DNA from 3 places in the Telluria sp. ZB4P37 genome. Region 1 is predicted to be linked to each of the others. Evidence: predicted binding sites of a transcription regulator. Region 1 holds the regulator's gene; each other region holds the start of a gene.

Evidence for each region. Region 1 encodes HrcA, which represses chaperone genes, less so after heat shock. Its sites were predicted from a motif close to TTAGCACTCNNNNNNNNNGAGTGCTAA; they were not measured.
Region 2: the regulator HrcA is predicted to act here: its motif matches at 2,618-2,644, upstream of groES (co-chaperone GroES).
Region 3: the regulator HrcA is predicted to act here: its motif matches at 2,257-2,283, upstream of rpoH (RNA polymerase sigma factor RpoH).

The regions. Positions count from the first base shown of each region.
Region 1 is NZ_JCASID010000014.1:97,588-101,960, reverse strand. Features, by position in the region: gene dapB (4-hydroxy-tetrahydrodipicolinate reductase) at 1-297, opposite strand, end outside; gene AC56K1_RS19250 (outer membrane protein assembly factor BamE) at 310-843, opposite strand; gene fur (ferric iron uptake transcriptional regulator) at 997-1,425, shown strand; gene hrcA (heat-inducible transcriptional repressor HrcA) at 1,523-2,539, opposite strand; gene AC56K1_RS19235 (HAD family hydrolase) at 2,600-3,313, opposite strand; gene AC56K1_RS19230 (hypothetical protein) at 3,518-4,108, shown strand; gene AC56K1_RS19225 (hypothetical protein) at 4,128-4,373, shown strand, end outside.
Region 2 is NZ_JCASID010000002.1:56,233-60,605, forward strand. Features, by position in the region: gene AC56K1_RS04680 (xanthine dehydrogenase family protein molybdopterin-binding subunit) at 1-199, shown strand, start outside; gene AC56K1_RS04685 (sulfite exporter TauE/SafE family protein) at 200-1,003, opposite strand; gene AC56K1_RS04690 (EVE domain-containing protein) at 1,003-1,473, opposite strand; RNA gene ssrS (6S RNA) at 1,552-1,733, opposite strand; gene AC56K1_RS04700 (cell division protein ZapA) at 1,778-2,089, opposite strand; gene AC56K1_RS04705 (hypothetical protein) at 2,086-2,316, opposite strand; gene groES (co-chaperone GroES) at 2,732-3,022, shown strand; gene groL (chaperonin GroEL) at 3,077-4,373, shown strand, end outside.
Region 3 is NZ_JCASID010000005.1:159,627-163,999, reverse strand. Features, by position in the region: gene AC56K1_RS11365 (DUF6984 family protein) at 91-291, shown strand; gene AC56K1_RS11360 (hypothetical protein) at 492-926, shown strand; gene rpoH (RNA polymerase sigma factor RpoH) at 1,244-2,134, opposite strand; gene ftsX (permease-like cell division protein FtsX) at 2,584-3,516, opposite strand; gene AC56K1_RS11345 (cell division ATP-binding protein FtsE) at 3,513-4,172, opposite strand; gene ftsY (signal recognition particle-docking protein FtsY) at 4,189-4,373, opposite strand, start outside.

The DNA.
Region 1 (4,373 bases):
GCCGATCACCATCTGCACCTTGTTGGCGGCGCAGTATTCGAGGTGGCGCAGCGTGCCTTCGGGGCGGGTGAAATCGATCAGCACGTCGGCGTCCTTCAAGGTCGCCGCGAGGTCGGATTGAATCACGACGCCGGTGAGCTGACCGGCAAAGGCGCCGGCATCCATGCCGATCGAGGGCGAGCCGGCGACGTCGAGCGCGCCGGACAGCACGGCATCTGGCGCGGCCTGGATGGCTTCGACCAGCATGCGCCCCATGCGGCCGCTGGCGCCGGCAACGGCGATCTTCAGTTGCGTCATGCTGTGGCCTCGTTACTGGATGACCGGGGCGCCGCCGACCTTGACCGGTTCGACCGGGCGGGTTTCCTGCTTGGCCTTGGTGCTGACCTTGGCCGGGCCGGCGATGCGGTCGATGTATTCGCGTTCGGTCGGCAGGTTGCCGCCTTCGAAGCGCGCGACCTTGTCGTCCTTGAAGAAGACGGTGACGCGGCTGGTGGTCAGCTCGCCGTTGCCGCGCGCGAGGTAGAACGGGAAGTCCCAGCGGTCGGCGTGGAACATGTCGGTCAGCAACGGCGAGCCGAGGATGAAGCGCACCTGCTCCTTCGTCTGGCCTTCTTTCAGCTGGGTCAGCATCTCTTGCGAGACGAAGTTACCCTGCTGGATGTCGGGGCGGTAAGGCGAGAAGATCCACATGAATTTCTGCAGCTTGCTGGCCTGGACCGTCTGGGCGCCGGCGTTGGCGGCGGCAGCCGATTTCTGCGCGTCGGCGGCAACCGCGGCCGGGTCCGTGCTCACCGGCGGCGCAGGGCGCGTCTGGTTGCGCCAGGCGGCGCAGCCAGGGAGCATCAGCGTGCATGCAAGGCCGGCCGCAAGGGCTGCCCGGGCTGAAAATCGACGGAGAACGGCTGGTTTGACGCGCATAGGTAACCTCAAAACGTTTGAGCGGGAGCTCCAAAACGCTATATCATAAAGCACTCCGCCAATATACGAGCAACAAACATGAGTAACAATCCCACCGACCTGAAGGCCAGCGGCCTGAAGGCAACCCTGCCGCGCCTGAAAATCCTGGAAATCTTCCAGAACAGCACCGTACGGCACCTGACGGCGGAAGATGTCTACAAGATCCTGCTAGCGGAAAACATGGACGTGGGCCTGGCCACCGTCTACCGCGTGCTGACCCAGTTCGAGCAGGCCGGCCTGCTCAACCGCAACCACTTCGAGACCGGCAAGGCCATCTACGAGCTCAACGCCGGCTCGCACCACGACCACCTGGTCTGCCTCGATTGCGGGCATGTCGAGGAGTTCTACGACGAAGAAATCGAGTCGCGCCAGCACAAGATCGCTGCCGAGCGCGGGTACAAGATCGCGGAGCATTCGCTGGCGATTTATGGGAACTGTATCAAGGTAGCTTGCCCGCGCAAGGGGTGATGGTTGCGCTGGCGTGATGCATGCAAAATTGGGGCCCCGCGAAGGCGGGAACCCAAGTGCGTACCGCCGCCACCAGCTTACACCGCAGCCACGGCCCTCACGAATTGCTCAACGCATTCGACAGCAGCTTCGCCGTAATATCCACGATCGGAATCACGCGCTCGTAAGCCATGCGGGTCGGGCCGATCACGCCCAGGGTGCCGACGATGCGCCCGTTCACCTCGTACGGCGCCGTCACCACGCTCATTTCATCCATCGGCACCAGCTTCGATTCGCCGCCGATGAAGATCTGCACGCCGCCTGCCTTGCTCGACACGTCCAGCAGCTGCATCAGGCCCGTCTTCTGCTCGAACATGTCGAACATCTGGCGCAAGGAGCTCATGTTCGAGGACAGGTCGGACACCGACAGCAGATTGCGCTCGCCGGAGATCACCATGTCGTCGCCTTCGGCCATCGCCGCGCTACCGGTTTCCACGGCCATCGCCATCAGGCGCCCCATGTCGTCGCGCAGCTCGCGCAGTTCGCCGGTGAGGCGCTGGCGCACTTCATCGAAGGTGAGGCCGGCGAAATTCTGGTTCAGGTAATTGGCCGACTGGATCAGCTGCGTCGGCGTGTAGTCGACGTCCGTGAGGAGCAGGCGGTTCTGGACGTCGCCGCGCGGGTCGACGATGACCAGCAGAATGCGCTTTTCGGACAGGCGCAGGAATTCGATCTGCTGGAACACCGATTCGCGCCGCGGGCTTTGCACCACGCCGGCGAACTGCGACAGCGAAGACAGCATCTGCGCCGCATTGGCGATGAGCTTCTGCGGCTGCTGCAGGGGCAGGCGCATCTGGTGCGATTCCATCGCGTGTTCGTCGAGGTGCTGCACCGTGAGGAGAGTGTCGACGAACAGGCGGTAGCCGCGCGGGGTCGGGATGCGGCCGGCCGAGGTATGGGGGCTGGAGACATAGCCCATTTCTTCGAGGTCGGCCATGATGTTGCGGATCGTGGCGGGCGACACGTCGAGACCGGAAATCTTCGACAGCGCGCGCGATCCGACCGGCTGGCCGTCGGCGATGTAACGCTCGACGAGGGCTTTGAGCAGGGTCTGGGCGCGGGGTTCGAGTTGCATATTTCAGGAAGGCGGGAGGGTCCGCTACTATTATGCACGCTCCGGCGCGGGCCGCGCCAGTTATCCGTGCGCGCGCTTGAGCCAGTCGAGCAGGCCGTCCAGGCTGTGGACCTCGGCGTCCGGCTCGATGTCCGCGGCGAAGGTGTTCTCCTTGCCCATGCGGTTCATCCAGACCGCGCGCAGGCCGGCGCGCTGGGCGCCGTGCACGTCCAGGCGCAGGTCGTCGCCCACGTACACCGCTTCCTGTGGCGCGACGCCCAACTGGCGGCAGGCTTCCAGGAAGATCGCCGGCTCGGGCTTGGCCACGCCGAAGCTGGGCGCCGCGACCGAGACCTCGAAATGGCGCGCCAGGCCAATGGTCTGCAGGTCGGCATTGCCGTTGGTGACCGAAGCGATGCGCACCCTGCCCTTCAGGCGCAGCAGGCCGGGCAGCACGTCGTCGTAGGGAATCACGGCGTTGCGGGCGGCGAAGAATTCGGTCATCGCCAGTTCGACCTTGGCGGCATCTTCGCCGGCCTGCTCGAAGGCCGCGATCAGGCCGGCGCGGCGCAAGGCGCCCAGGTCGAGCTGGAATTCGGGCTTGCGTGCAAGTAATTCCAGGCGCGCATGGCGCAGGGTGTCGACCGTGAACTGCTGCGCGACCAGCGGCGCGTGCTCGCGCAGCCAGGCAAACAACACCTGCTCGGCCTCAATGATGACCGGCGCGATCGGCCACAGGGTATCGTCGAGGTCGAACAATACGGCTTTGGGCCAGGGGCGGCGCTGGGGGATCATTGGTGAAGTCTACTCCGTATAGGTTCGGCCAAGCATAGCGAGCCCGGGAGCAGAAATCAATGCGGGCCCGTCGGTTACACCCCGATACAAAGGCAAACCGTCCAGCAGCTTGCCAAATGGACTAAAATGTTGGGCGATTATCTATCCGCCGCGCCGCTCAGTGCGCGGTTGTGCATTCCACCAGTGTCGATTTTTGGAGAAATTATGAAGAGTTCCTACCTGCGTGCCGGTGCTGCGCTGGCGTGCGCGCTGGCGCTGTCCGCTTGTGGCGGCAGCGATGGCGACCTGGGGCTGGGCGGTACGTTTTCCGGCGTAACCAAGCCGGGCCTGGTTCTGCAGAACAATGGTGGTTCCGACCTGGCGGTCGCGCCGACGGCCAACGGTTCGGGCTCCTTTTTCTTCAGCCAGCTGCAGGAAACCGATTCCGACTACAACGTCACGATCAAGAGCATCCCGACCAATGCCAAGGAATGCCAGGCCTTCCGCAATACCGGCAAGGTGGCGTTCACCATCACCACCGTGGCCATCGCCTGCTCGATCAAGACCCATGCGCTGACGGGCACGGTGTCCGGCCTGACGGGCAACAACCTGGTGCTGGTCAACGGCGCCGACCGCATTCCGGTCGCCGCGCGCGCCACCACCTTCGCCATGACCCCGGTGAACGAAGACGCGCCTTACGGCGTCGCCATCCTGACCCAGCCCGACAACCAGACCTGCACGGTTGCCAACGGCAGCGGCGTGATGGGCGCGAACGACGTCGGCAATGTCGCCGTCACCTGCGTCAACCGTCCTTAATTCTCCTGGAGCTTACCCAATGAAGTTTTCCCTGATCCGTCCGGCCGGCGCGCTGGCACTGGCCCTGGGCCTCGCCTCCTGCGGCGGCGGTGGCGACGACAACAACTATTCCATCAAGGGCGTTGTCGAAGGCCTGGCCTACCCGGGCCTGGTGCTGACTACCAATGGCGCCGATCTCAGCGTGGCGCCGCCGGCCAAGGCCTCCGACCCGGTGGAGTTCACCTTCCCGAATCGGATCGGCTATGGCGACCAGTTCAATATCTCG
Region 2 (4,373 bases), on a different contig from region 1:
TTTTAACGGGGTGCCGGACCGGGTGGACGTGCACCTGCTGGATCGTCCCGGCCAGCCGTATCTTGGCACCGGCGAAGCCGCGCAAGGCCCGGCGGCGGGGGCGCTGGCCAATGCGGTCGCAGACGCCGTGGGACTGCGTGTGCGCGATCTGCCGATGGACCGCGCACGCATGCGCGGGTTCGCAACGAAGGCAAAGTAATCAGTTGAACGCCTTCCAGAACATGTAGGCCGCCAGCGCGTACAGGATCACGGCGAATACCTTCTGCAGCCGGCGCACCGGCATCTTGTGGGCGGTGCGCGCCCCCAGTGGCGCCATGGTCACGCTGGCCAGCGCGATGATGACCAGCGCCGGCAGGTAGACGAAACCGAGCGAGTAGCCAGGTAGTCCGGCCTCGCCCCAGCCATAATAGATATTCGAGATGGTGCCCGACAGCGCGATCGGAAAGCCCAGCGCCGCACTGGTGGCCACCGCATTGTGGATGCGCACGCCGCACCAGGTCATGAAGGGCACCGACACGAAGCCGCCGCCCGCGCCCACGATGCCCGACAGGGTGCCGATCACGCCGCCCGCCGCGAACATGCCCGGCGCGCCCGGCAGTTCACGCGTGGCCGCCGGCTTTTTCCCGATCAGCATCTGGGTCGCCGAGAAGGCCACGAACACGCCGAAGAACAGGGCCAGCACCGAGGCATCCATCTGCTTGCCGATCCAGGGCCCGATCCAGGAGCCGACCAGGATGCCCGGCGCCAGCAGCTTCACCACGGGCCACAGCACCGCGCCGTGCTGGTGGTGGGCGCGCACCGACGACAGCGAGGTAAACAGGATAGTGGCGAGCGAGGTGGCGATCGCCATGTGGATGACCAGTGCGGGCGGGAAGCCGCGCGCGGTGAAGATCATTGTGATGAAGGGCACCAGCACCATGCCGCCGCCGATGCCCAGCAAGCCCGCCGCGAAGCCCCCAAAAGCGCCCATCGCCAGCAGCGCCAGACTCAAGCCGATGTCCATCAGCGCGTCCCTTCCTTGATCAAGGCGGTAATGGTGTTCCACTGCGCTTGCGTGACGGGCGAAATCGACAGGCGGCTGCCTTTCTGCAGCAGCACCATGTCCTCCAACGCGGGAACGGCGCGCATCTCGCTCAAGGGCAGGTAGCGCCCCGCTTCGACTGCGTGCACGTCGACCGAGATCCAGCGCGGCTGCTCCTGGGTCGCTTTCGGGTCGTAATAATGGGAGGCTGCGTCGAACTGGGTCGCATCCGGATACGGGCCGCTGGCCACTTCGGCGATGCCCGCCACGCCCGGCACCGCGCAGCTGGAGTGATAGAACAGGATGCCGTCGCCGACGGCCATCGCGTCGCGCATGAAGTTGCGCGCCTGGTAGTTACGCACGCCGAACCAGGCCACCGTCTGCCCGGGCGCGGCCAGCACGTCGTCGAAACTGACTTCGTCCGGCTCGGATTTCATCAACCAATAGCGCACCGCGCCTCCATGTACAACTGCGCCAGACGGCGCGCAAAAAAAAGCGGCTGCGTACCAAGGTGCGCAACCGCTCGTGTGTGTAGCCCCGCCTGTGCCGTTATTGCCGGCATCCCGAACCAAAAGGCTCAAGGTGGTCGCAGTCAGCTCAATTTCGGGTTCGTCAAACTAGTGACGATCGCGCCCACCAAGCATTGTTCCACAACCTATGCGAAAGAATGGTTCAAGGAATATATGGCAAATCTCGAACACCGCAGGGTAGGCGCCAGTTTACTACGCTGAGCGCCCATGTCAAACGAATTCAGGCTCAGGTGAGATTTTCCTGTGGCGACAAGGCGCTGTCGAGCACCGTGTGCATCGCTTCGAGTTTTTGCTTGACTTCGAGGATCGACATGTCCGATAGCGGCCCTTGCGGCGACTTCACCGACAGGAATTCGGCCGCCACGCTCAGCGCCGCCATCACCGCGATGCGGTCGGTGCCCTTGACCTTGCCCGAGTCGCGCAGTGCGCACATCTTGCCATCCAAGTAGTGGACGGCTTCGCGCAGCGTGCGCTCTTCGCCTTCGCGGCAGGCCAGGCGGTAGGACTGGCCCATGATGCTGCAATCGAGATGGATCATTGGGTGGCCTCGCTGTCGTGTGCGGCGCTGGAGGCGCCGGCTTCGGCGCCGGCCTCGCTGGCTTCGTCTTCGCCCGCGTCGGCTTCAGGCGCCGGGAACTGCGCGAGCAGCGCTTCGACGCGGCCCTGGGCCAGCAGCAGGCGCTCCTTGAAGGCGAGGTTTTCGGCGCTCAGCAGGCTGTTGGCCTGGCGCAGCAGGTAGTTCTCGGCACGCAGTGACTGGGTCAATTGGGCGAGCCGGTCAATTTTGTCGGAGAGGTCTTGGAATTCGGAAATCATTCGACACTATAGGTCCGGGATGGTTTTTCAGTCAACCGTAATGCATGCACCCTGGGCGGGCGCAAAAGGCCCGCTCGCGCGCGTGCGGCATCGGCACGGCATTCAGTGTACCCTGCCCGCCTGTTGTCTGCGACACCACACCCATCATGGGTAAAGCCCCCTAGCAAATTGCGTTTTCGCAAATTAGTCGGTTATCAGCTTCACATTGAGCCTTGAAATAGGGGGTTATCGTCCCTATAATTAGCTCTGGTTAGCACTCGTCAGCAGAGAGTGCTAACAACCGATGTCACTTATTCTCAGGCGACGCCCAGGTGCGGCGGCGCCAATCCAGCTAGTCAAACCACTGAAAAACAAGGAGTTTTGCATGAACCTTCGTCCTCTGCACGATCGCGTAATCGTGAAGCGTCTCGACCAGGAAACCAAGACCGCATCCGGCCTGATCATCCCTGATGCAGCCGCCGAGAAGCCGGACCAGGGCGAAATCCTCGCCGTCGGCAACGGCAAGGTGCAGGACAACGGCCAACTGCGCGCGCTCGAAGTGAAAGTCGGCGACCGCGTCCTGTTCGGCAAATACTCGGGCCAGGCCGTCAAGGTCGACGGCCAGGAACTGCTGGTCATGCGCGAAGAAGACATCATGGCCGTCGTGGCCCTGTAATCGTTCCCGCATTCCTCCCGCAATCCATTCACGAACTCATTCGGAGCACTACACATGGCAGCTAAAGAAGTAATCTTCGGCGACGCAGCGCGCGCCAAAATGGTCGAAGGCGTCAACATCCTCGCCAACGCAGTCAAAGTCACCCTGGGCCCGAAAGGCCGCAACGTCGTGCTGGAGCGCTCGTTCGGCTCGCCGACCGTGACCAAGGACGGCGTCTCGGTCGCCAAAGAGATCGAACTCAAAGACAAGCTGATGAACATGGGCGCGCAAATGGTCAAGGAAGTCGCTTCCAAGACCAGCGACAACGCCGGTGACGGCACCACCACCGCGACCGTGCTGGCACAAGCCATCGTCCGCGAAGGCATGAAGTTCGTTGCCGCCGGCATGAACCCGATGGACCTGAAGCGCGGCATCGACAAGGCAGTTGCTGCCACCGTCGAAGAGCTGGCGAAAATCTCGCGTCCATGCACCACCACCAAGGAAATCGCCCAGGTCGGCGCGATCTCGGCCAACTCGGACTACTCGATCGGCGAGCGTATCGCTGAAGCGATGGACAAGGTCGGCAAGGAAGGCGTCATCACCGTCGAAGACGGCAAGTCGCTGAACGACGAGCTGGATATCGTGGAAGGCATGCAGTTCGACCGCGGCTACCTGTCGCCTTACTTCATCAACAACCCGGACAAGCAGGTCGCCGTTCACGAGAACCCGTTCATCCTGCTGTGCGACAAGAAGATCTCGAACATCCGTGACCTGCTGCCGGTACTGGAACAGGTCGCGAAAGCCGGCCGTCCGCTGGTAATCGTCGCCGAAGACATCGAAGGCGAAGCGCTGGCGACCCTGGTCGTCAACAACATCCGTGGCATCCTGAAGACCGTCGCCGTCAAGGCGCCAGGCTTCGGCGACCGCCGCAAGGCCATGCTGGAAGACATCGCTGTCCTGACCGGCGGCCAGGTCATCGCAGAAGAAGTCGGTCTGACCCTGGAAAAGGTCACGCTGAACGAACTGGGCCAGGCCAAGCGCGTCGAAGTGGGCAAGGAAAACACCATCATCATCGACGGTGCAGGCGCCGCTGAAACCATCGAGGCACGCGTCAAGATGGTGCGTATCCAGATCGAAGAAGCGACCTCGGACTACGACCGCGAAAAGCTGCAAGAGCGCGTGGCCAAGCTGGCCGGCGGCGTTGCCGTGATCCGCGTCGGTGCAGCCACCGAAGTCGAGATGAAAGAGAAGAAGGCCCGCGTCGAAGACGCACTGCACGCAACCCGCGCTGCCGTTGAAGAAGGCATCGTGCCAGGCGGCGGCGTTGCCCTGCTGCGTGCACGCGCTTCGATCAACATCAAGGGCGACAACC
Region 3 (4,373 bases), on a different contig from region 1:
GTCCGAAGTGCCACTGAAAATGGCGAGGTCCTTGAGTTTGAAGTCGCAGGATATGAACGCCCTTCATACACGGGCCAGCGTGATGTTGACGTGGACGCACGAGATCTGGACAGCGACGGGGCAGTGATTGGGATTGTGCTGTACGCAGACCAGAACGGCCACTTGTTCGAACTCGAATATCTACGATGGGGTTTTGAAGAAATCCAGGATCCGCAGTGGGATACATTCACTGCCACCCCTTACGTGCAATCATCCCGGCGTGAAGCGAAAGACTTAGAAGTCTTTGCATGAGAAATTTGGGCGGCGCATTGAGATCATGCGGAGTCTGTCAACTTGGTCTGCTCCGGGGTCGATTGTGGACGTCCACACAGGCCCCTACACATTTGTCGCCAACAAACTGTTGTTCAAGATTATCCTCGCTTCTGTATTGGCACTTCCTATACTTCAATGACGGCCCGTTGGTAGAAGGCTGTGAGCATCAGGAGCCAATCATGAAAACCATTGCATGTTTTGCAGTGGTCGCCGCCCTGTCGGGGGCGGCCGCTGCGCAGGAAATACCATCACCAGGGCAAGTCCGGATCACCGCGCCGCCGGAGCGCATCGTCCTGCCGCAGCAGCTGCGTAACGTCTGGTACGAAGAGTTCGACGGCATCAAGGGAACGTATGCCCTGTCGAACGGCAAGTCCATGCAGCTGAGCATGTGGGGCAATCGTATGTATGCCAGCATGGGCAGCATCGGGAGGGTACAGCTCATCGCCGTCTCGCCCTATGTGTTCGTCACGCGCGATGAACAACTACGGATCGTCGTCGACGATCCCGCAACATCCTCGTCAAACCGCATCAATGCCACCCTGACAATGCCGGCGCATATGCTGTCGAGCACGGCAGCGCCCGGCGAATTCGTCACGCTGCTCGCGCAACGCTAGACCTTCCCGGCATACCAGTGAAAACCCCCGCCGAAGCGGTAATGCCGTTCAGTTAAGGAAGCTTCGTCACCTTGCGGACGGCGTAGCGTAATGGTCTGGCCTTGACGGCCCGGTCGCAAGAGCGACCGGGCCCTTGTTCATGCAAGAGGCCAACCAAGCTCTCTCGCAGGTGTTTCATCGACGACGGAGCTTGCCGTAGGAATGCGTAACGGCAGCCCAGGGCACGTTTACCACCGTAAAAATGAAAAATGCCGTTCAGTCTTAACTGAACGGCATTACCGCCGAAGCGGGGTGTTTATCTGGCAGGAACTGAAGGCTTAGACAAACGCCGCCAGCGCACCTTTCATTTTCTTCAGCGCAGCCGATTCGATCTGCCGGATGCGCTCTGCCGACACGCCGAACTCTTCGGCCAGCGTGTGCAGCGTGGCGCCCGAGCCGTCGTCGTTGGCCAGCCAGCGCGCTTCGACGATACGGCGCGAGCGCGGGTCCAGTTTGCCGAGCGCCGTTTCCAGGCCTTCGGACTGCAGGCGGGTGACCGCCTCGGCTTCCAGCACCTTGGTCGGCTCTGCCAGATCCGACGACAGGTAGGCGATCGGCGAAAACTTGTCATCTTCGTCGTCGGTCGGCGACTCGAGGGCGATGTCGCGGCCCGACAGGCGGGTTTCCATCTCAATCACTTCTTCGCGCTTGACGTCGAGCATCTTCGCCAGGTCGTCGACCTGGCTCGGGGTCATCGCATCGAGGCCGACCTTGTTGCTGCGCAGGTTGAAGAACAGCTTGCGCTGGGCCTTGGTCGTGGCGACCTTTACCAGGCGCCAGTTCTTCAGGATGTATTCATGCATCTCGGCTTTGATCCAGTGCATCGCGTACGAGACGAGACGCACGCCCTGGTCAGGGTCGAAGCGCTTGACGGCCTTCATCAGGCCAATATTGCCTTCCTGGATCAGGTCGGCGTGCGGCAGGCCATAGCCGAGGTAGCCACGGGCGATCGACACCACCAGGCGCAAGTGCGACAGCACCAGCTTTTGCGCGGCGTCCAGGTCGTTTGCGTCGCGCAGCCGCTTTGCCAGCGATTGTTCTTCCTCGTGGGTCAGCATCGGCAGGCGGTTGACGGCCGAGATATAGGCGTCAATGTTGCCAAGATTGCCGGTGAAACCCAGGTTCAGGGCACGACTGCCGGCCGGAACCAATGCGGATTGTGCGGACATATTCATTCCTCGTAGTAGTCTTGCTGCATCCTCGATGTGCCACGAAACCCATGTCTCGGGACACCAATCTACTGCCTGTTACGGGATGCTTCACTTGATTTTCGCTGTCTTCAAGCCATATATTAGCACTCTCCAGTGGTGAGTGCTAGACGACCCATCGGTTTGCCGAAGTCGATTAAGTTTGGCTAAAGTATTGCCAGCAGGAATCAAAATCATTTCGTTTCAACTGTAGAGTAGCTACTCCCCGTTTGATTGATTCAGCTCAAAAGTGAGCCCGGAAGCGCTGGAAAATCCCTCAGCACAGGTTAAGTGGACCCCGGGACGGCTTCTGTTGAATGGCGCACGTAAGCCTGCCATGCCCTGTAGGAGCAGGGCGCGTCTGGGCGTAGGGACGACGGCAAGGCCGTTTGGAAGAGGCTTGTGGACGGGGGTCGCCGTCCACATTTATATCAGCTGACGCGCGCCAGGTGGCGGTGCACCGACAGCATCGCACCGGTCAGTCCGAGCCCGGCGCTGATCGCCAGCAGGCCGGCGATTTCCAGGCCGCCGAGCGGCGCCAGCTGGAATTCCGACGCATACAGCCTGGCGAATTCGGCAATCGCGCCGTTCAGCGGCGCCAGTCCCAGCAAGACCACGCCGAGCGCCACGGCGCCGGCGCACAGCCCGAGCAGGGCGCCGGTGTAATAGAAGGGGCGGTGGATGAAGTTGTCGGTCGCGCCCAGCAGCTTGGACACCGCGATCTCTTCCTTCTGGGTCAGGACCTGCAGGCGGATGGTATTGAAGACCACCGCGATCACCACGATGCCGAGCGTGACGGCCAGCAGCAGCAGGGCCAGGCGCAGGATGGCCAGCAGGGCGGCCAGGCGCTTGACCCAGGCCGAGTCGACCTGCACCGTCTCGACGCCCGGCAGCGCGCGCAGCTGCTCGACCATCGCATCGACCCCGCCGGCAGCGCCGCTGCCGGAGTAGCCTTCGAGCTTGAGCACATAGCTGTCCGGCAGCGGGTTCTCGCCGAGGGTGTCGAGCACGTCGCTCAGGCCGCTCTTGCCCTTCAGCGCGGCCAGCGCGTCTTCGCGCGCCACGAAATTGACTTTTGCCTGTCCGCCGCCCATGTTGGCGGCCACGATGCTGCGGATCTGCGGCGCCACCGCATTGGCCTGCTCGCGCGTGGCCTCGAGCTTCATGAAGAGGCTCATTTCCGGATCGACCGAGAGCTGCTGGGACAGCGGGCGCACGTTGTCGAGCAGCGTGATGCCGGCGAAGGGCAGGGTCAGCGCGAGCGCGACGACCAGGACATTGAACAGGAAGCTGCCCGGAGCCTTGCGTACGCTGGACAGCGCCGCGCGCAGCGCGAAGCGGTGCTGGCGGATCCACGGGCTCATGCCGCACCTCCGGCAAGCATGCCGTGTTCGAGGCGGATCACGCGTCCCGCCGTGTCGAGCACCTGCTCGTCGTGGGTCGAGATCACGCAGGTCACGCCGACGGCATGGAAGGCGCGCAGCGCGTCGAGCACGCGGTCGGCCGCGGCGCGGTCGAGGTTCGCGGTCGGCTCGTCGGCCAGGATGATCTGCGGGCGGTTGACGATGGCGCGGGCGATCGCCACGCGCTGCTGCTCGCCGCCGGACAGTTCCAGCGGCAGTGCCTTGGTGCGATCGAGCAGCCCGACCTTCTCCAGGGCCGCGCGGGCGCGTCCCTCGGCCTGCGCCCTGGGCGCGCCGGTGACGAGCAGCGGCAGCATCACGTTGGCCAGGATGTTGCGGTCGTTGAGCAGGCGCTGGTGCTGGAAGATCAGTCCCAGGTTACGGCGCAGGAAAGGGATGCCTGCCTTGCGGATGCGGCCGATGTCCTGGCCGTTCACGGTGACGACGCCGCTGGTGGGACGCTCGACCGCGGCCACCATTTTCATCAGGGTCGACTTGCCGGCGCCGGAGGGACCGGCCAGGTAGACCAGCTCGCCCTTGGCGATGTTGATGGTGACGTCGCGCAGGGCGTAAGCGTCGGTGGAGTATTGCTTGGAGACGGACTGGAATTCGATCATTGGGGTCGCTTTTTCCTTAACCCAGCAGCGCTTCGACGAATTCTTCGGCATTGAAGGGCTGCAGGTCGTCCAGCTTCTCGCCCACGCCGATGAAATACACCGGTACCGGGCGCGTGCGCGCAATCGCGGCCAGCACGCCGCCCTTGGCGGTGCCATCGAGCTTGGTGATCACCAGGCCGGTGAGCTGCAGCGCATCGTCAA